DNA from 2 places in the Cytobacillus spartinae genome. Region 2 is predicted to be linked to the other one. Evidence: a T-box and tRNA genes for the amino acid it is inferred to sense, from the RefSeq annotation. Region 2 holds a T-box; the other holds one or more tRNA genes.
The links. The T-box of region 2 lies ahead of tyrS (tyrosine--tRNA ligase). A T-box ahead of a tRNA ligase gene usually reads a tRNA of that ligase, here a tRNA-Tyr.
Positions count from the first base shown of each region.

Region 1 (9,983 bases), on a different contig from region 2:
TAATAAAAAAACACACAAAAAAGCGTTGACGATTCATAGAAAAAATGTTATATTAATATAGTTGTCACTTTTAAAGAAAAGATAATGGCCCCTTGGTCAAGCGGTTAAGACACCGCCCTTTCACGGCGGTAACACGGGTTCGAATCCCGTAGGGGTCACCAAGTTTTTTACGGAACGTAGTGAAGTAAATAAACATCCTATATGGAGGATTAGCTCAGCTGGGAGAGCACCTGCCTTACAAGCAGGGGGTCGGCGGTTCGATCCCGTCATCCTCCACCATTTTTGTGAAATGTACAACCTTTCAAAAAATGCCGGTGTAGCTCAGTTGGTAGAGCAACTGACTTGTAATCAGTAGGTCGTGGGTTCGACTCCTATCGCCGGCACCATTTTTGAGCCATTAGCTCAGTCGGTAGAGCATCTGACTTTTAATCAGAGGGTCGAAGGTTCGAATCCTTCATGGCTCACCATTTATATTATTATATGCGGGTGTGGCGGAATTGGCAGACGCACTAGACTTAGGATCTAGCGCCGCAAGGCGTGGGGGTTCGACTCCCTTCACCCGCACCATATATGCGGAAGTAGTTCAGTGGTAGAATACAACCTTGCCAAGGTTGGGGTCGCGGGTTCGAATCCCGTCTTCCGCTCCAAGTTTTAATAGATGTGCCGGGGTGGCGGAACTGGCAGACGCACAGGACTTAAAATCCTGCGGTAGGTGACTACCGTACCGGTTCGATTCCGGTCCTCGGCACCACTTTTAAACTAATAATATGCGCCCGTAGCTCAATTGGATAGAGCGTCTGACTACGGATCAGAAGGTTATGGGTTCGACTCCTTTCGGGCGCGCCATATATTTTGCGGGGAGTAGCTCAGCTTGGTAGAGCACTTGGTTTGGGACCAAGGGGTCGCAGGTTCGAATCCTGTCTTCCCGACCATTCTTATAACATTGGGGCCTTAGCTCAGCTGGGAGAGCGCCTGCCTTGCACGCAGGAGGTCAGCGGTTCGATCCCGCTAGGCTCCACCATTTTTATTCCATAAGATAGAAATACTACTAATATTTTGGCGGTGTAGCTCAGCTGGCTAGAGCGTACGGTTCATACCCGTGAGGTCGTGGGTTCGACTCCCTCCGCCGCTACTTAATAATTAAACATCCTTTGGAGGTATACCCAAGTCTGGCTGAAGGGATCGGTCTTGAAAACCGACAGGCGGGTCAAACCGCGCGGGGGTTCGAATCCCTCTACCTCCTCCATTTTTATCTATTCCTTACTATTATCGCGGGGTGGAGCACGATCGATATTACTTCTTCGATTAAACTTCAGCGCACCGATTGAGTTAATTCTTGAATGTACTTACTGAAATCGGGGCGGTCATTCCGTAGAAACTTATGCTTACAAAAAGCATGTTGGATAACTATATATATTCTATTATCGCGGGGTGGAGCAGTCTGGTAGCTCGTCGGGCTCATAACCCGAAGGTCGCAGGTTCAAATCCTGTCCCCGCAACCAATTTATTAAAAATGTTGGTCCCGTGGTGTAGCGGTTAACATGCCTGCCTGTCACGCAGGAGATCGCGGGTTCGATTCCCGTCGGGACCGCCATTAATTATAATATACGGCTCAGTAGCTCAGTTGGTAGAGCACGATGAGTATGCTACTCTGGTTTCACATCCAGCGTACCGATTGTTAAATCGGGACGAAGGACGACGTTAGATTTAAATATGAAAGAATTATAATATATGGCTCAGTAGCTCAGTTGGTAGAGCAAAGGACTGAAAATCCTTGTGTCGGCGGTTCGATTCCGTCCTGAGCCACCTTTTTATTTGGAGGGGTAGCGAAGTGGCTAAACGCGGCGGACTGTAAATCCGCTCCTTAGGGTTCGGCGGTTCGAATCCGTCCCCCTCCACCATTTAGTATTATTGGGTAAATAGCTTTTTAATTGTATATAAGTTAATGTAGGGGTATAGTTTAAAGGTAGAACGAAGGTCTCCAAAACCTTTGGTGTGGGTTCGATTCCTACTACCCCTGCCAAGTGACTGTTATGGCGATTGTGGCGAAGTGGTTAACGCATCGGATTGTGGTTCCGACATTCGTGGGTTCGATTCCCATCAGTCGCCCCATAAATGGGCTATAGCCAAGCGGTAAGGCATCGCACTTTGACTGCGACATGCGTTGGTTCGAATCCAGCTAGCCCAGCCAATAAAGGCGGCATAGCCAAGTGGTAAGGCACAGGTCTGCAACACCTTTATCCCCGGTTCAAATCCGGGTGCCGCCTCCAATAAAGTTTTATACCTGCGGGTGTAGTTTAATGGTAAAACCTCAGCCTTCCAAGCTGATGTCGTGGGTTCGATTCCCATCACCCGCTCCATTTTATTATATATGGGCCTATAGCTCAGCTGGTTAGAGCGCACGCCTGATAAGCGTGAGGTCGATGGTTCGAGTCCATTTAGGCCCACCATATAAAAATAATTAAATGATATTCATTAAATTGTATATAATATTATTATATTATTCCGCAGTAGCTCAGTGGTAGAGCACTCGGCTGTTAACCGAGCGGTCGTAGGTTCGAATCCTACCTGCGGAGCCAAAACATACATATATCCGGCCAACCGGCTTTTTTTTATGCCAAAAAAGGCTATGTCTCAAACTTGACATGGCCTTTTATAATCCCTTATATTCTTGTAAAGAACGTGCGAATTTTCCTGAACCGGAACAAACTGGGCATTCTTTTTTAAAGAAGATATTTTTTCTTACAAAGCCGTCTCCATTACATTTTCTACATATTCCTATTATCCTCAATTTAGCGGTCTCCTTATATTCATACTCTTATCATTTTTCCATCTCTTAATTAATCTTATACAAATATAACAAATCATTTTCTGTACATATTAAAAGCATAAAGGTTTGGTACATTCGTATAAGTAAGGTGGGCTTTAATTGCAACAAAGAACTTCTTCAATCCCAAAACCGCTAGTGACTACAAATCAATGGTTTATTGTTATAAGTGTATTATCAACATGGATAGTAGAAAATCATTATATCTTGCTACTACCTTTAGTTACGGGATTATCCAGTTTAATTTTTAATAAAAATCCGCTAATGAATATAGCTAAACGTTTTTTTAAGAAGCCTGCATCATCTTATCCTCAAGAAGATTTCGCACAACAAAGATTTAATCAATACATCTCCGTAATGTTGTTATCTTTAGGTTTCATTAGTTATCTATCCGGTTTTCAGGTTGTAGGATTTATTTTTACAGCGATGGTTGCATTAGCAGCATTGATCGCAATCCTTGGTTTTTGCGTTGGCTGCTTTGTTAGGTACAAATGGATCCAATACAATTACCGTAAGAAGTTAAGAAATGAATCCTAAACTCCTACGTCAGTCTATCAAATTAGACTGACGTTTTTTGTTATAGTTCTAGGATGAATTACCTCCTGATTGTTCAAAAAATAGTCAAAAAGTATTATCTTTTCAATGAGAGGTAAAGGATTCTTTAATATTCATGTAGAAATTACTAAGTAGCTTTGACTAAGGAGATGACAGATGTGGAAAACAATTTAAAAGTGTTAATTTGTGATGACTCAGTCTTAATACGCAAAAAATTTAGAAGCATACTGGAAAAGTGTAAATGTAACGATATTTTAGAAGCTGAGAATGGTGTAGTTGCTGTCGAGATGGCAAAGACACATAATCCTGATCTGGTATTTATGGATATAGTTATGCCGGATAAGGATGGGATTGAAGCTTTAGGCGAGATTAAAGAATTCAATCGTGACATAAAAGTGGTAATGGCTTCTTCTGCTGGTACAAAGGATCATTTAAAAAAAGCATTAGAAAAGGGTGCTTATGACTTTATCCAAAAACCTATTTCTCTTGAGGCCATTACATACTTAATTGAGAAGGTTCTAGTGGAGGATAAGGAGGGAAGGATCAATGTTTAGTCAATACTTCGGTCACTATCTTTTAAACCGTGGGCTAATTACGAAGGAGCAGTTAACGGATGCATTAGAGTTTCAACAATCGGTACACGTTAAATTTGGAGTAATAGCAGTCGATGAAGGATATATGACAGCAGTTCAAGTAGACGAAGTACATGAAAAACAAAAACAGGTGGATAAGCGATTTGGAGAGATTGCAGTTGAACTAGGCTATCTAACAAATGATCAAGTAGACGACATGTTATCTTCTCAAAAACAGAATCACTTGCTGTTGGCTCAAGCCTTGGTAGATCGTGAATATATGACCATTGATGCTTTTTCAAAAGCTTTAAATGATTATAAAAAGGATTACAGTCTTACGGATGATAAGTTTGAGGCTATTAAGAGTGGAGATATTGATGCACTGGTTGAAACGCTGCTTGATGGAAAAGCTTCGACTAGTAAAGACTTCTATAAAGAATACTTATCACTTTTCGCTAAGAATCTAATAAGATTTGTTGATGATCAAGTCTATTTGGAATTTTCAGGAATGAATGATGGTCACCTATCAGATTGGTATGTGTATCAAGAAATTACTGGAGACTCGCCGCTTTATACAGGAGTAGCGGCAAATGAGGACGTGTTCCTTTATATCGCTTCAAAATATGCAGAAGAAGATCTTGCAGTTGTAGATGAGCTTGCACAGGCTTCCGTAAGTGAATTTTTAAATTTGCATAATGGGATATTCTTAGTGAATATGTCTAATAAAGGCATTGAACTAAATATGAAGCCACAGTCAGTTGTGAATGAAGTTAGCACCAAAGGAGTTAACGCTGATTTCCTAGTAACAGTTAGTATTTCTAAAGGAACTTTCCATTTACTATTATCTGAGGAGCCAGAAAACGTACAAATTCAATTAAAAGAAAGCAATCAACAATTAGTATAAATAGTTAAAAGGTTACTCATAATGTTTGGGTAGCCTTTTTTATTTACCAATCTTGAGTCATTTCTAATAAATGATCAATCTCGATTGTAGACATCTTAAAATCCTCTTCCACCAGTTCATTTGTCGCTTCTAATAATTCATCTATGTCCGTTCTTATTAATCTCATAAGTTTTCCTCCTATTCGTCCTATTATATTCCCTTTTCTAAGAAAAGCGAAACTTTAAACCTTAGTTTTTCAGTTGTTAATACATTATTCGTTTCTCATTTTTTGGTTATGGGGGTCCTTTAATAAATAAATTCTAATTCTAAGATCTACTGAGGGTGAATTTATAGTACAAAAAAGTTGCACCCATGGAACGCTATAATGAAGGCAATTATGAACAAACTATTTCAAATTTATTAATAAATAAGGAAATCTTTAGATTACAAATGATATTAGTTTGCATTTTAATTATTTTTTGATAAAAAGAAAGTATGTATACCCTAGAACTGTGTTGGTTGATAGGTGAATTTATATAATAGATTGGATATTTAAATGGAGGAAATTATGAAAATTTTAGTAATAGAGGATAATGAAAGTGTTTGTTCCATGATTGAAATGTTTTTCTCAAAAGAAGGTATCCATGGTGAATTTGTGCATAATGGACTTGAAGGTTATGAACGATATAGAAAAGATACTTGGGACTTGTTGATTGTAGATTGGATGCTTCCAGGTATGGACGGGGTAACCTTATGTCGAAAAATTAGAGAGGAAGGAAGTGCTGTACCTATTATTATGCTAACTGCTAAGGACAGTGAATCTGACCAGGTTCTCGGACTTGAAATGGGTGCGGATGATTATGTAACAAAACCATTTAGTCCGCTAGCTCTGATGGCAAGAATTAAGGCCGTAACACGTCGGGCAAATAGTGGTATGAGTGATAATCGGGGAGAAAGAGGACAATTACACACAAAGCATTTGGCAATTAATAAGGATACGAGGGAAGTATTATTAAATGGACAGTTAGTCGATAATCTAACCCCTAAAGAATTCGAATTGCTTTATTTTTTTGTACAGCATCCAAAGCAGGTGTTTACAAGAGAGCAATTATTAGAACGAGTTTGGGGCTATCAATTTTATGGAGATGAACGGACGGTAGATGTTCATATTAAAAGGCTCCGAAAAAAGATTGGAACAGAGACTCAACCTTTTTTCCATACTATATGGGGGATTGGTTATAAGTTTGATGAAACGGTAGAATGAAATGAAGATTAAATATTTGTATCAGCAATTGATCAGTCATTTTAGTGTCATCCTGGTTGCTTTCTTGGTACTTAGTTTGTTGTTTGCTCACTATGTTGAGAGACTAGTGTATCAAAATAAAGTGGACGAGTTAGTAGTCTATGGAGAGCATATATTAGATGATCTAGTTCGAAACCAAGGTCAGCAAGAAAGAGTCATCAATCAATATAGCACTGTACTTAAAGGAAGAAAGATAAACTTCAGTATATTTGATCGCTCAGGTAATATTCTCTATCCTGTTGATCGGTTGGGACCCGATATTAAACTGGCTGATGAAGTCTTAAATCAGATTTCTAACGGTGAGGCTGTTGTTGTACGGAACAAAATTAAACGATTAAATCAAGAAGTGACGTTGGTAGCATTACCTTACTTAGTTAACAATAGGTTATCAGGAGGGATATTGCTTACTTCTCCGATTAGTGGTTCTAGAGAAATGATTGGCCAGATCAATCAATACTTGTTTTATACGGTTTTAATCTCTTTAACGATATCCTTACTTCTTAGTTGGCTATTCTCACGAATTCATGTAAATCGAATTAAACGAATTCAAGAAGCAACGTCAAATATCTCTGCAGGTAACTATAATGTGAATATTTCTGACTCAAATTTTGATGAAATAGGCGAATTAGCTCAGGATTTTAACAAGATGGTAAATAAACTGAGGGTTTCTATGGAAGAGATTGAAAGCCTTGAAAATCGTAGAAGGAACTTTATGTCGGATGTCTCCCATGAGCTAAGAACGCCTCTGACAACGATTAGTGGTGTGATTGAAGGAATCAAAAATGACATGATTGCTGAAGAGGAAAAAGAAAAAGGGATTAACTTAGTCAGTCAGGAAACAAAACGTTTAATTAGGCTAGTAAATGAAAATCTTGATTACGATAAAATCAGATCAAATCAAATTAAGCTTTTTCCCTATGATATAGAACTAATTGAAGTATTTGAAGTGATTAAAGATCAATTGACCTTACAAGCGAAGGAAAAGCAAAATGAAATTCATGTCCTAGTTGAAGAAGACGTAATCGTACATGCTGATTATGATAGACTCATTCAAATATTGATTAATATTACAAAGAACAGTATCCAATTTACAAGTAACGGAGATATTTGGTTAAGAGGTCTAGCTTCGAATGGTGAAACTGTGATAGAAATTGAGGACAATGGAATTGGGATTGATCAAGCTGAAATAGAAAAGATTTGGCATCGGTTTTATAAAGCTGATTTATCCAGAACTAGCAATCCGTTTGGTGAGTTCGGCTTAGGACTTTCTATTGTAAAACAATTGGTTCAGCTTCATAAAGGTTCAATTGAGGTCAGTAGTGAAAAGAATAAAGGAACAAAATTTACGATTCGACTTCCTTTCAAAAATAAATAATTCCTAAAAAGCTACAAGATTATTAAAGTCTTGTAGCTTTATTTTTTTTAGAAAATTACAGGTCTTTTAAAAAATTGTTAAAGGTTTGTTCATATTTACTCGGTATGCTTAGAACAAGTAAGAAAGCGATCCCAATAGGAGGAAATAAGATGAATGAGGAACATTCGTACAAACCAGAACAAAAAACAATTAGAAAAAATAGATCTTTAAAGGGTTTTATTTCAACATTAGCAGCAGGTGTTGTTGGATCCGCGCTAACTTTAGCAGTTATCCCTCATACAGATTACTTAAATCAATTTGGACAAACTGACGCTGTTTTACAGGAACAATCCATTCAATCACCTATTGTACCGACTAAAACTTCAACTACACAAACTGGAGAAACCTCAATTGCAGATATGGTTGAGAATGCTTCAAAAGCGATTGTAGGCGTTGTAAACCTACAAGAACAGCCTAATCGTTTTTCAGGTACGACAACGAGTGTGGAAAGTGGTTCAGGATCTGGGGTTATTTTTAAAAAGACAGAAAATAGTGCTTATATCATCACAAATAACCATGTCATAGAAGGCGCTGGACAAATAGAAGTATCACTGGCTAATGGAGAAAGAGTGTCAGCCACACTTGTAGGTGCGGATGCTTTAACGGATTTAGCTGTTCTAAAAATAAATCCGAAATACGTTACAACGGTTATTGAATTTGGTGATTCCGCAACTTTAAGAGCTGGTGATGAAGTATTAGCCATTGGGAATCCGTTAGGCCTTGAATTTTCAAGAACGGTGACACAAGGAATTGTAAGTGCCGTTGATCGGACTATTTCAGTATCAACCTCGGCAGGCGAATGGGATTTGAACGTAATTCAGACGGATGCTGCAATTAACCCAGGTAACAGTGGAGGCGCTTTAATTAATACAAATGGTCAAGTAATAGGAATTAATAGTTTAAAAATAGCAGAAAGTGGTGTTGAGGGACTAGGTTTCGCCATCCCAAGCAATGATTTATTACCGATTGTGAATGAAATGATTGAAACTGGACAAGTAGAAAGACCTTATATGGGTGTTAGTTTAGGAAATCTAGAGGAGATCTCGCCTGTTTATCTTCAGGAACTTCCTGAAAACGTGACAAATGGAGTTATGGTTACCTATATAGATCCTTACTCATCTGCAGCTAAAGCAGGATTGACTGTTCAAGATGTGATTGTCGGGATTAATGATACAGAAATTAATGACGCAAATGAATTAAGAAAGTATCTGTATTCAGAGGTTAAGGTGGGAGACAAAGTAACCGTAAAGGTGTATAGAGACGGAGAACTCAAAGAGGTTGAGTTAACTCTTACTAGTAAAAATGAGCAGAGTGAATAATTTTTGAATATAGAAAAGGGGAGAGTTATGAACGTAAATAAAGCTAAGGGAAAATTGATTTTAACGATAGTAGGAGTTGCTATTATTGGTATCGGCCTAATCATTAGCCTAGGTTTTTCAAAAAAGGATGTAGTCGCTAAAGTTAGTGGACAATCAATTAGTCAATCAGAACTGTACGAGGTTATGGTCAGTCAATATGGGGCCGATGCTTTAGAATCACTTATTACGAATAAGGTAATAGCCTTGGAAGCGGAGAAACAAAAGATTACTGCTACAGAAGAGGAAATCAATAACGAAATGTCAGAATTAATGGAGTCATACGGTGGAGAGGATTCTTTTAATGAAGCTATTGCTGCAAGTGGAGTTACAAAAGAAGATGTTAGAAATGACCTTGATGAGTATATTGTTACGAAAAAGCTGCTTACTCCTAGAATATCCATCTCTGAGGAAGAATTAGAACAGTATTTTGAAGAGAACAAAGAATCCTTTACACAAGAGGAGCAAATTAAAGCAAGTCATATTTTAGTGGAGGATGAAGCAACAGCTAGTGAGGTATTAGATAAGTTATCAAATGGTGAGGAGTTTGCTGATTTAGCTGCAGAGTACTCTACAGATTCGGAAAATGCTGAACAGGGCGGAGACTTAGGTTATTTTTCCAAAGGGACAATGGTAGAGGCATTCGAAGAGGTTGCCTTCACACTTAAAAAGGAACAAACAAGTGAACCTGTAAAAACCGAGTATGGTTATCACATTATTAAAGTAGTAGATAAGAAAGAAGCGAAGGAAGCTAACTTTGACGATAATAAAGACGAAATTGAAAAATTATTATTTAATGAAAAAATGCAGACAGAATATTCAATTTGGGTAGATGAGTTAAAAGAGAAATACGCAATTGAACGGTATCTATAGGAAAAATTTAATGATATAGAAACAGTTTGCTCTTAGTTTTTTCATACTTGTTGGAAAAAATTATAGGGTGATACAAATTAAACGATAATAAAGGAGATTTTAAAATGAAAAAATCACTAGCAATTGTTATGACTGGAGTAATTTCAATCGGAGCTTTAACTTCAATCCCTGTTTTTGCTGCAAATGTAGAAGAAAAAAGTA
Region 1 is NZ_JBIACK010000002.1:241-10,223, forward strand. It holds tRNA gene ACFYKX_RS05875 (tRNA-Glu) at 87-161, shown strand; tRNA gene ACFYKX_RS05880 (tRNA-Val) at 204-279, shown strand; tRNA gene ACFYKX_RS05885 (tRNA-Thr) at 311-386, shown strand; tRNA gene ACFYKX_RS05890 (tRNA-Lys) at 392-467, shown strand; tRNA gene ACFYKX_RS05895 (tRNA-Leu) at 483-567, shown strand; tRNA gene ACFYKX_RS05900 (tRNA-Gly) at 573-647, shown strand; tRNA gene ACFYKX_RS05905 (tRNA-Leu) at 663-751, shown strand; tRNA gene ACFYKX_RS05910 (tRNA-Arg) at 770-846, shown strand; tRNA gene ACFYKX_RS05915 (tRNA-Pro) at 856-932, shown strand; tRNA gene ACFYKX_RS05920 (tRNA-Ala) at 946-1,021, shown strand; tRNA gene ACFYKX_RS05925 (tRNA-Met) at 1,059-1,132, shown strand; tRNA gene ACFYKX_RS05930 (tRNA-Ser) at 1,154-1,246, shown strand; tRNA gene ACFYKX_RS05935 (tRNA-Met) at 1,426-1,502, shown strand; tRNA gene ACFYKX_RS05940 (tRNA-Asp) at 1,519-1,594, shown strand; tRNA gene ACFYKX_RS05945 (tRNA-Phe) at 1,734-1,806, shown strand; tRNA gene ACFYKX_RS05950 (tRNA-Tyr) at 1,818-1,901, shown strand; tRNA gene ACFYKX_RS05955 (tRNA-Trp) at 1,950-2,023, shown strand; tRNA gene ACFYKX_RS05960 (tRNA-His) at 2,037-2,112, shown strand; tRNA gene ACFYKX_RS05965 (tRNA-Gln) at 2,117-2,191, shown strand; tRNA gene ACFYKX_RS05970 (tRNA-Cys) at 2,197-2,270, shown strand; tRNA gene ACFYKX_RS05975 (tRNA-Gly) at 2,287-2,360, shown strand; tRNA gene ACFYKX_RS05980 (tRNA-Ile) at 2,374-2,450, shown strand; tRNA gene ACFYKX_RS05985 (tRNA-Asn) at 2,505-2,579, shown strand; gene ACFYKX_RS05990 (DUF4395 domain-containing protein) at 2,930-3,364, shown strand; gene ACFYKX_RS05995 (response regulator) at 3,541-3,936, shown strand; gene ACFYKX_RS06000 (hypothetical protein) at 3,929-4,858, shown strand; gene ACFYKX_RS06005 (hypothetical protein) at 4,902-5,024, opposite strand; gene ACFYKX_RS06010 (winged helix-turn-helix domain-containing protein) at 5,406-6,101, shown strand; gene ACFYKX_RS06015 (sensor histidine kinase) at 6,103-7,515, shown strand; gene ACFYKX_RS06020 (S1C family serine protease) at 7,665-8,873, shown strand; gene ACFYKX_RS06025 (peptidylprolyl isomerase) at 8,901-9,782, shown strand; gene ACFYKX_RS06030 (hypothetical protein) at 9,887-9,983, shown strand, end outside.
Region 1: it encodes a tRNA-Tyr, which carries the amino acid that the T-box ahead of tyrS (tyrosine--tRNA ligase) is inferred to sense. The anticodon was not compared.

Region 2 (9,983 bases):
ATTATCCATTTGTTCTTAAATTATATATACTGGTCAGTTAATTATCAATGTTTATTTCTGTGCTATAATAAATACGATTCAAACATAAGGAGAGGACAAGCTTGAAAGAGAAGAAAAAACGCTCACTCGGAAGGCCTCGCTTAAGTGAAAAAAGTAAACCTACAAATGAAGTCATCCTTCATGCTGCCATACAGTTATTTTTAAGCGAAGGATTTAAAAATGTCTCTTTAGATGATGTAGCCAAAAGATGTAATGTGACAAAAGCAACAATCTACTATTATTTTGAAAGCAAAGCTGCTTTATTTACAGAAGCGATGACTCATCTTATGACTCAAATACGCGAATACATGTTGCAAATGCTTCTAGAACCTGAGCCTTTACGTGAACGGCTTCATCGTGTGACAGAGGCTCATTTAAGAGCAACTTTTGATATAGACTTAGATGGCTTTTTGCGAGAAGCTAAGAGCTCATTGAGTGAAAAACAACTTCAGGCCATGCAACATGCTGAATCAAAAATGTTTGATGCATTAGAAAATGCATTTACGGACGCAATGAATAATAAAGAGATTCCAGAAATCAATGCTAAATTTGCTGTCCATAGTTATATGTCTTTACTTAAGGTCGGCAATTATCGTAACCCAGATCAAACACGACTGTTTCCAACAATTGAAGAAACTGCCTTAAAAATAATGGATTTATTCTGGAACGGATTATTTCCGTACAGCGGTGAAACTGGTAAGCCATCCTAATATAAAAAACGGAAAGTAGAACCTACCCAATGTTTTGCAGGGAGAACCACCTAGGGGGTAAGGGTCAATAATAGGAACGATTAAAGAGATCGTATATAGTGAAAAAGGTTAACAATAAATAAGCCGTTTCCTCAAAGGTTAACGGCTTACTGTATTTTACCTGAACACATGAGAAAGCTCTCTTTTTAAAAAAGTAGAGTGGGTTACGGTTCATCTAAAGAACCTATTCGTCTATTAGTATCAGTATATTTGCTTCTTATAGTTCAGCAGCGTACTTGTTTAATTCTTTACTCATTTTTTCAATTTCATCAACGAATGTAGCGATCTGTTGGGTGGAAGCCTCTTGATCTTTACCGACAGCTACGACCTTTTCAATGGAAGCGGCCATTTCCTTCATGGATGCTTGTAGATTCGTCATCGTCTCACGGATTTTTTCAGTAGAGGCAACTGTCTCACTCGATAGTTTTCGAATCTCTTTCGCTACAATATTAAATCCTCTACCCATATCACCTGCTCTAGCCGCTTCTATAGAAGCATTTAACCCTAATAGGTTCGTTTGGTCCGCAATTTTTTTAATGAGTTTTGTGACCTCATCCGTCTTCTTCATTTCTTCAGCAGCATGAATGGACTGCCGTAAAAGCTGATTGCTGATATCAGACAATCCTTCTGCACCTTTTTCAACTTTGTTAACGTTATCATTTGTATGAATGATTGAGGTAACGATTTGGTCAGATATTCTTCTTAGTTCACGCTCATTTTGTTCTTGTAGCTGAATGGCAATCGCCCCTATCACTTTTCCATCAAGCATGATGGGATTTGCTAATCCTGTAAACGGAAAACCAAAAAATTCAGGTGGCACTTCTTGTTTAATGACCTTGTTATTCTTAATACAATCTGCTAGTGGTTCTTGAGGATTAATTTTTGTGCCTCGTTTAACGCCAAGGTCAATTTTTCGACTAGGATAGTAAACAAGCCACTCCTCCGTATTGGTGATTCCAACAGCGATATTGGGTAGCATCGAAGAAATGACCGATACGACGTTTATGTACTGGTTTAAGATGTCTTGGGCTGTTTTTTCATCTTCTATAGCTAAAAACATATAAACCCCTCCTTATTTGTCATGTTTTTGTATAACTTTTGTACTATTTATTTTACACTATGTAGGCAGGTTTAACTACTATTTTGTTTTGAGTAAGTCAAAAGTACTGTTTAAAATTTCCATTGTATTTAAGGTTCAATGTATAATGGGAAATAGAGAAAAAAATTAAATATAGTTGGAGACCTTTCATGAGAAAAATGAACCTAAAAGGCCTACTCTCCCCATTTACTCCCGACCGAAATACAAGAGGAGATATTGGAGTTGGGCTAGCTATTACTGGATTTGCAATGGTTGGAATATTTATAATCAGCCTAGTATCTGGCTTAATCGAAGTAGAGAGTATTGGTTTTGATTTAAAAACATTTGCTTTCTACACAGGTCTCACATGGTTTGCGGCAGGATACGAGGAGTTAATATACCGAATTATTCTACTCAGTGTATTAATAAAGTTTCTTAAAAGGCCATGGTTAGCCGTAGTTCTAACTTCCGTAGTGTTCGGCTGGATGCACGCAACGAACGACCATGCCACATTACTATCTGTTATCAGTAATGGACTAGGGGGCGTTATGTACGGGATTGCCTTTGTCGGTACGAGAAAAATCTGGCTTCCATGGGCACTCCATTTTGCTTGGAATTATGTTCAGGCGACGATTTTAGGTTTTCCTCTGAGCGGATTTGAGGTCGACGGGATTCTAAATCTCAATCTTCTAGACAATACATGGCTTTCAGGCGGGTTATACGGTCCGGAGGGTGGAATTGTGGGGATTACTTTTCGTTTCGTAGTCATAGGATTGATTATTCTTTGGATTAAGAAGTCTCGCGGCTCAATATACCAAATGATAAACCAATCTACCTCTAGTCAGAATCTTGCCTAATTTAGTGAGTACCCCGGATAAGTGATCCGGGGATTTTTTATGTAAAATGATCAATGTTTCGATCACTTTTGATGGTAAATTAGTAGTAAGGATAAAGAAATTGAATTTGAGGAGAAAATTTTATGGGGAAAATTAAGGCATGGGCCAAAAGGTTAAAACAACAAATTTTTGTCCTTTACCTAGCTTATAAAGATGAAAGAGTACCTTGGTATGCGAAATTATTCACCGCATGTGTAGTAGCCTATGCGTTTAGTCCGATTGATTTAATCCCTGATTTCATCCCGATACTCGGTTATTTAGACGATGTGATTATCGTTCCATTAGGGATTATGTTTGCGTTAAGAATGATCCCTGCTGAAGTAATAGTTGAATGTGAAGTGCAGGCAAAAGAAATGATGAAAAACGGTAAGCCGAAAAATTGGCTAGTAGGATCACTCATCATTTTGGTATGGAGCATCATTATGCTGTGGGCTATCTTAAAGGTTTATCAGATGTTCAGTTAGGTATGGATAGGAGTTATTCGTCTCCCTTTAGAAGTCATCAATTAGTGTAAATCAAACGTATTTGATTACATTAGGTATCGTGGAAAAAGTACATCAAATAGGGAACACTAAAATGAGGTGTTGCCTATGAAAACTACTATCAGCTTAATAATAGCGTTCCTTCTAATGATTACCCCTACTATTACAGGAGCAGAGGACGAAGGATATAAAATGGTTAGTCAGAATCAAAAAGAGAATATAACTCTTTACGGAAAGGAATTGGATGGATTATATAGAGGATTTAAAATTGATTTTAAAGGTGGAATTTACACAAGACCACTTTGGAATAGCGAAACAAGTCCTACCTACGCTCCACAAATTTTCTATGAAGACATTAACAAAGACCTTAAGGAAGAGTTGATTATTACCTTGACACAAGGGCATGGTACTGGTGTTCTATTGGAAGATGTTCATGTTTTTCACACAATGGACAACCGATTAACTGGAGTGGTGGTAGATCATCCTTTAGACATTATTAATAAGAACGTAAAAACAAAGCTATCGAATGAAGAAGCAGAGATAAGTATAGGGGATAAGAAGTATCAAGTTGATCTAACTCCTTTTGAAATCAATCCTGAAAACTTATTTGAAGATATAGGGTTTGGGAGCATTATGGATTATGAAGTTATAAACAATAACCTTATGGTCAGGGTAAGCGGTCAAATAACACCCGCTATGTTTATAGGAGACATCATCATTACATATGATTACCGCGATAAAATGTATCAAGTGAAAGCGATTGAGTTTATAACAGATATTAATAAGAATCCCTTTTATGGTCCAGTGGAACCTTAAGTGAGATATCAATTAAATTTCATTAGTGAAACGTTAGGATAAAGTATATATCCCAGCGTTTTTTTGCGTTAATACAAGCGTGAATATGCATCGAACTATAGCTAATTGATATTTTTTTCACTGTAAGTGTGACCTACTTTTGCGCCAAAAAAGGATATTTTCCTTTTTAAAAGAATTCTTAGTAAGCTAATTTTATAAAAGGAGAACTTTAAAAATGGATGCTGTGTTTAAAACCGAAAAAGGTGTGTTTAATTACCGAGTAGTTGGCGTGTGGATCATAGATAATTATGTGCTATTACATAGGGAAGCAAAAGATGATCATTGGTCCCTTCCAGGTGGAAGAGTGGCTTTGATGGAGGAATCTGGGGTCGCTTTGAAAAGGGAATTTCAAGAGGAGCTCGGAATAGATGTAACGGTTGAACGACTATTATGGTCCGTCGAAAACTTTTTCCAATACGATCACATGGATTTCCACGAAATCGGCTTGTACTATAAAGTATGTGCAGAAAATCATTCATTATTTAGCAACGAGGAATTTCACGGGAATGAAGGAGAAAGATTAATTTATAAATGGATTCCGATTGACGAGTTAAGTCAAATAACGCTTTATCCAGAAGTCATACATCAAGAGCTACAACGCGGGCTGTCTGACTATCCCAAACACCTCGTTGTGAGGTAAATGCTAATATCTGTAAGGAATGTTTCATCTTCCTAATCAAACAATAAGAAAAAATGTTGATTAGGAGGATTGCAGATGAAGAAGTATCTGATTATCCTTTTTTCTTGGTGCTTGATTTCATCAACTGTTGCCCATGCACAAGTTCCGAACACCCCGATTCAATGGGGCTTTAAGAAAGGACACGATGAACAGCAAGCTCAAGCGGGTAAGAAGCTGGACGACCTTTTAGAGAAGTATGACAGCTATTATAAAGGAGATCCAAACAAAAAGGAAATTTACTTAACGTTCGACAATGGCTATGAGAACGGCTATACCAAACAGATCTTAGATATTTTGAAAAAAGAACAAGTTCCCGCAACCTTTTTTGTGACGGGTCACTATTTGGAGAGTGCAGCACCACTCGTCGAAAGAATGGTGAAGGATGGACATATCATCGGAAATCATTCCTACTATCATCCAGATTTAACGAAGGTGGATGACGAAAGACTTGCAAGAGAGCTTGAAAAAGTTCGTGCTGCTACTGAAAAAATCACTGGTGAAAAGAATATGATCTACTTGCGTCCTCCAAGAGGGGTGCTTAGTGAACGAACATTAGCACTGGCAAAAGAGCAAGGATATACACATGTTATGTGGTCGCTCGCCTTTGTTGACTGGTATACCGATCAGCAAAAAGGCTGGGAATATGCGTACAATAAAATCATGTCGCAGATTCATCCAGGTGCGGTCATCTTGTTACACACCGTCTCTAAAGATAACGCTGATGCCCTTGAGAAAGTCATTAAGGATTTGAAAAAGAAGGGCTACACGTTTAAGAGTTTGGATGATTTAACGATGAGCAAGGCGATTGATGAACCAATGTTATATGGGATGTAGGGATTGAACCTAATGTAAGTAGTTTAGTTTTGGAGTGCGATTTTCAAAATTGCAGTCCGAAATTGAACTGCTTTTTTCTATTTGATATTGTATATAATTCAATACGAATTACAGGATATATTTGAAAATAGCAAAATTAGAATATCTACTGATGAACATTAGACTTATACTGCGCAATAAATATCTTCAGTTACAGGTAAAGGGAACTTTGGAAATATTTTTTGGAATAGCCTACTTGCATCCGCCACTTCTATTTGGTATTATCGTTTCATAGCTAATAATTCTGAAAACTTTAAAGGAGGTATTCTTATTCACTCATTTAACGAGGAAGGGGAACTTCTTCCTGAAGAAATTGATACGATCAATCGGCTAACTCAAATTCCTATTGAATCTTTAAATTTGGATGCGATTGCTGTTGTGACAAATCTATATCGTGTTGCCCAAGGGTTAAAAAACAAAATGGAACAGGAAGTCTTATCAGAATATGGTTTATCATGGACTGCCTTTTCAATGCTTTATGATTTGTGGATTTGGGAGTCAGTCGAGACAAAAAAATTAGCTGAGTCTTCAGCTGTCTCTAAAGCTACGGTGAGTAACATAACCAAAACACTTGAAAGAAAAGAGCTGTGTTATAGAAAAACGGATAATAGGGATAGAAGAATCACCTATGTTGCCTTAACTGAAAAGGGAAGGCAAGTAATGGAGACTCTTTATCCACGATTCCATAAAGGGGAAGTAACAATAGTCTCTAGTCTATCAGTAGAAGAGCAGATAAAGATGACCAGACTTCTTCGTACGATTATAAGAGATAATCGCTTCTAATTACAATTTCATATTGCAGCTGCTATGATAGGAAACCCAGTAGTAGTTATCTCCCTGTGAACAGAGAGTCGGTGGTTGGTGCAAACCGATACAAAGATAACACGAATTACATTCCTTGAGCTTTCTTTGTGAACGGAAGTAGCAAAGAACGGACGAGCCGTTAATCGTTGAGTGGAAGGATTTTCTCCTTCAATAAGGGTGGTACCGCGTGTAAAAAGTTTAAACCACGTCCCTTTTTTAGGGATGTGGTTTTTTATATTTTAGGAGGGAAAAAGAAATGACTAAATTTATTGACCAATTAAATGATGAACAACGTACAGAATTGAAAAGACAGTTAGCCATTTATAGACAAGGCACACAAGAAATTATTCCGACTGAAGAGTTAGAAGTGAAAATTGCAAAATCAATCATTGAAAATAAATCCCTGAAAATAAAATTGGGATTAGATCCTTCTGCTCCAGACGTACACCTTGGACACACCGTGGTTCTAAACAAGTTAAAGCAGTTTCAAGAGAATGGGCACACGATCCAACTAATAATTGGAGATTTCACAGGGAAAATTGGAGATCCAACAGGAAAGTCCATAGCTAGAAAGCCATTAACAGATGAGGAAGTTAAGCATAATGCTAAGACATACTTTGAGCAATTTGCTAAGGTCATTGATATGGATAAAGTAGAGTTACATTACAATTCTAAATGGTTGTCAAAATTAAAGTTTGAGGATGTTATTCAACTTGCAGGCAAGATAACAGTGGCGAGGTTATTAGAAAGAGATGACTTTGAGGAAAGGATTGCATACGGAAAACCTATTTCCCTACATGAATTTTTCTACCCTTTAATGCAAGGTTTCGATTCAGTTGAATTAGAGTGTGATATAGAACTTGGTGGAACTGACCAACACTTTAATATCCTAATGGGAAGGCACTTTCAAGAAAAATTCGGCAAAGAGAAGCAAGTAGCGATGTTAATGCCTCTACTAGAGGGACTAGACGGTGTTGAGAAGATGTCAAAGTCGAAGAAAAACTACATCGGTATTGATGAAAGTCCAAAGGAAATGTACGGGAAAGCAATGTCTATTCCAGATGAGTTAATGAGTAAATACTTCGATTTAATTACAGATTTTACTCTGGAACAAATTCAAACGATGAAAGAACAGTTGGAGTCCGGTTCCCTTCACCCAAGAGATGCAAAAATGTTACTGGGAAAGACAATCGTTAGAATGTACCACGGATTAGAAGCAGCTGAAAAAGCAGAACAAGATTTCATCTCCGTCTTTCAACAAGGGGCACTACCTGATGAAATTCCAGTAGTGGATTGGAATGGAGATAGAGAGATACCTGTTATAGATTTACTAGTTGATCTACAATTACTAAGTTCAAAAAGTGAAGCTCGAAGAATGATTGAGAACAAAGGAGTAAAAATTAATGGGGACAGGGTTCAGGATACTAAATTAACAGTATCTATTACTGAAGGATTAATTATACAAGTTGGTAAACGAAAGTTTGTAAAGATAAATAGATAATCTTACAAAAAGGTGCAACTTGATGTTGTACCTTTATTTTGTAAGCTATAAATTTTATTATTAATCGTTATTAATATACAGTTCATCAAAATAGAATGCTTGATAAACATGTCTAACGGGGGGGGGGACGTTGAACAAGAGTGAACGAATACAATAAGCATTTTAATGCGCAGCACAACGATACTGGTAACTAAATAATAATCGTTAAAGACGATCACTCTTATAGGGTGATCGTTTCGTCGAATTTGACAACTCATGCAACAAAAAAGGGCAAATAAATGCCCTTAATAAGATTAAATCAGCTTATTATTTTTTATATTTTAAGTAATTAAAGTTTGAAGTCGGAACTTGTTTTAATATGTTTCCTTCCTTATCCTTATAAATTTCATACTCTCTGTAGGTTTCAACAATAAATCCGTCAACTTCTTTGTCTTGATCTTCCTCATGCAAGTATTCCAATTCAAGAATGATGGAGTCTAAGTTTTCATCATATGTTTCTGTATCTTGTTGAACAGAGACATTAGTTTCTATAGACCCGCTGATAGAAGGGATTGGTTTAGAACTTAGAGCATTGGCATATACCATGAAAATACAAATCATCATTAGACCAAAAAAAACAAATAATTGCTTCAACATAATCTACCCCTTTAGGAAAGTTACATTTAACAATATGCTTGTACACAAATTTATATAACAAATGAGAGATGTCTTGTTGATATGAGTAGACAAAGGTCTTATCAAGTTTTATCTACTTTCCAGCGAGGGATAAATTATCTGTCATGTTGTCTGTTAACGTAAGGTTTCCTTTAGATAGCTTAACGATCTTATCTGACTTACTTGCAATCGTTTGATCATGGGTTACAACAATTATACATTTTCCTTCGTTATGTGCTAAAGATTGGAGAAGATCGACAATTTCTTGTGCAGTGTTTTCATCCAGATTACCTGTTGGTTCATCTGCAACAATTAAATCTGTATCTGAGCAAAGTGCACGCGCAATGGAAACACGCTGCTGTTGTCCTCCGCTCAGTGTTAATACTTTCTGACGAGCTTGTTCAGATGAGATACCCACCCGTTCGAGCATTTGCAGTGCGAACTCCTTTTTATTTTTATGTTTTGTTCCTTTTATTTCAATACCCGTAATGACATTTTGCAAAGCTGTCATGTAAGGTAACAGGTTATACGACTGAAAGACAATTGAAACATATTTGCTTCGGAATTTAGTTAAGCCAATTTTTTTTATTTCTTTCCCTTCATAGAATATAGAACCTTCCTTCGGCACATCAAGTGCACTTGCTAGTGCTAGAAAGGTTGTCTTACCTGAACCGGAAGGACCTACAATCGTATAAAACATACCTCGTTCAAAGCTTATATTGATTTTTTTTAGAATATCGTGTCTTTTATTTTCATGTTTATACCAATAGCTAACATTGTTTAATTCAAGCAACGTCATTTTGTAATCATCTCCTTTTTGAAAATTAATCTTGTCTGCTCAGAATTGTTTTCGGTTGAAGTCTTATCACCGAGAACGTTGGCAGAAGAGAAGATAAGATTGCAATAAGTATTCCAATTATGGCTAATAATCCTAAGTCATCAGCAGTTACACTCACGTCTAAGTCTTCGATTGTCTCGACTTGTTGAGTTTGTCCTGCTTGCAATCCTGCCATTCCTCCTCCGAACATTCCTCTACCTCTAAATGATGCTGGTGTATTTGTCTGTTCCGCTGTCTGTAATTCTTGATTTAACAACTGATCGCTTACTTGGTTAGCAACGGCGTTACCACTAAATGTTGCAATTCCGAAAGAGATTGCCGCCACAATTAAAATTTCAACAATAAACTGACCCACAAGCTTCCAACGTTGTTCACCGATTGCTAAAAGCACACCCATTTCATATTTTCGTTCACGTATTGACATCATGATGATTAAACCTAAAATAATTGCGCCCGCTATCGAGACAAGATAAACAATGTTATTTGAAAAGTTAGCCACATTATCAATCGGACCAACCATCTGTTGATAAAGTTG
Region 2 is NZ_JBIACK010000005.1:228,232-238,214, forward strand. It holds gene ACFYKX_RS13010 (TetR/AcrR family transcriptional regulator) at 102-749, shown strand; gene ACFYKX_RS13015 (methyl-accepting chemotaxis protein) at 1,006-1,848, opposite strand; gene ACFYKX_RS13020 (CPBP family intramembrane glutamic endopeptidase) at 2,037-2,723, shown strand; gene ACFYKX_RS13025 (YkvA family protein) at 2,846-3,226, shown strand; gene ACFYKX_RS13030 (hypothetical protein) at 3,353-4,060, shown strand; gene ACFYKX_RS13035 (NUDIX hydrolase) at 4,275-4,739, shown strand; gene pdaA (delta-lactam-biosynthetic de-N-acetylase) at 4,815-5,612, shown strand; gene ACFYKX_RS13045 (MarR family transcriptional regulator) at 5,922-6,434, shown strand; T-box leader at 6,450-6,671, shown strand; gene tyrS (tyrosine--tRNA ligase) at 6,712-7,956, shown strand; gene ACFYKX_RS13055 (hypothetical protein) at 8,263-8,592, opposite strand; gene ACFYKX_RS13060 (ABC transporter ATP-binding protein) at 8,705-9,409, opposite strand; gene ACFYKX_RS13065 (ABC transporter permease) at 9,435-9,983, opposite strand, start outside.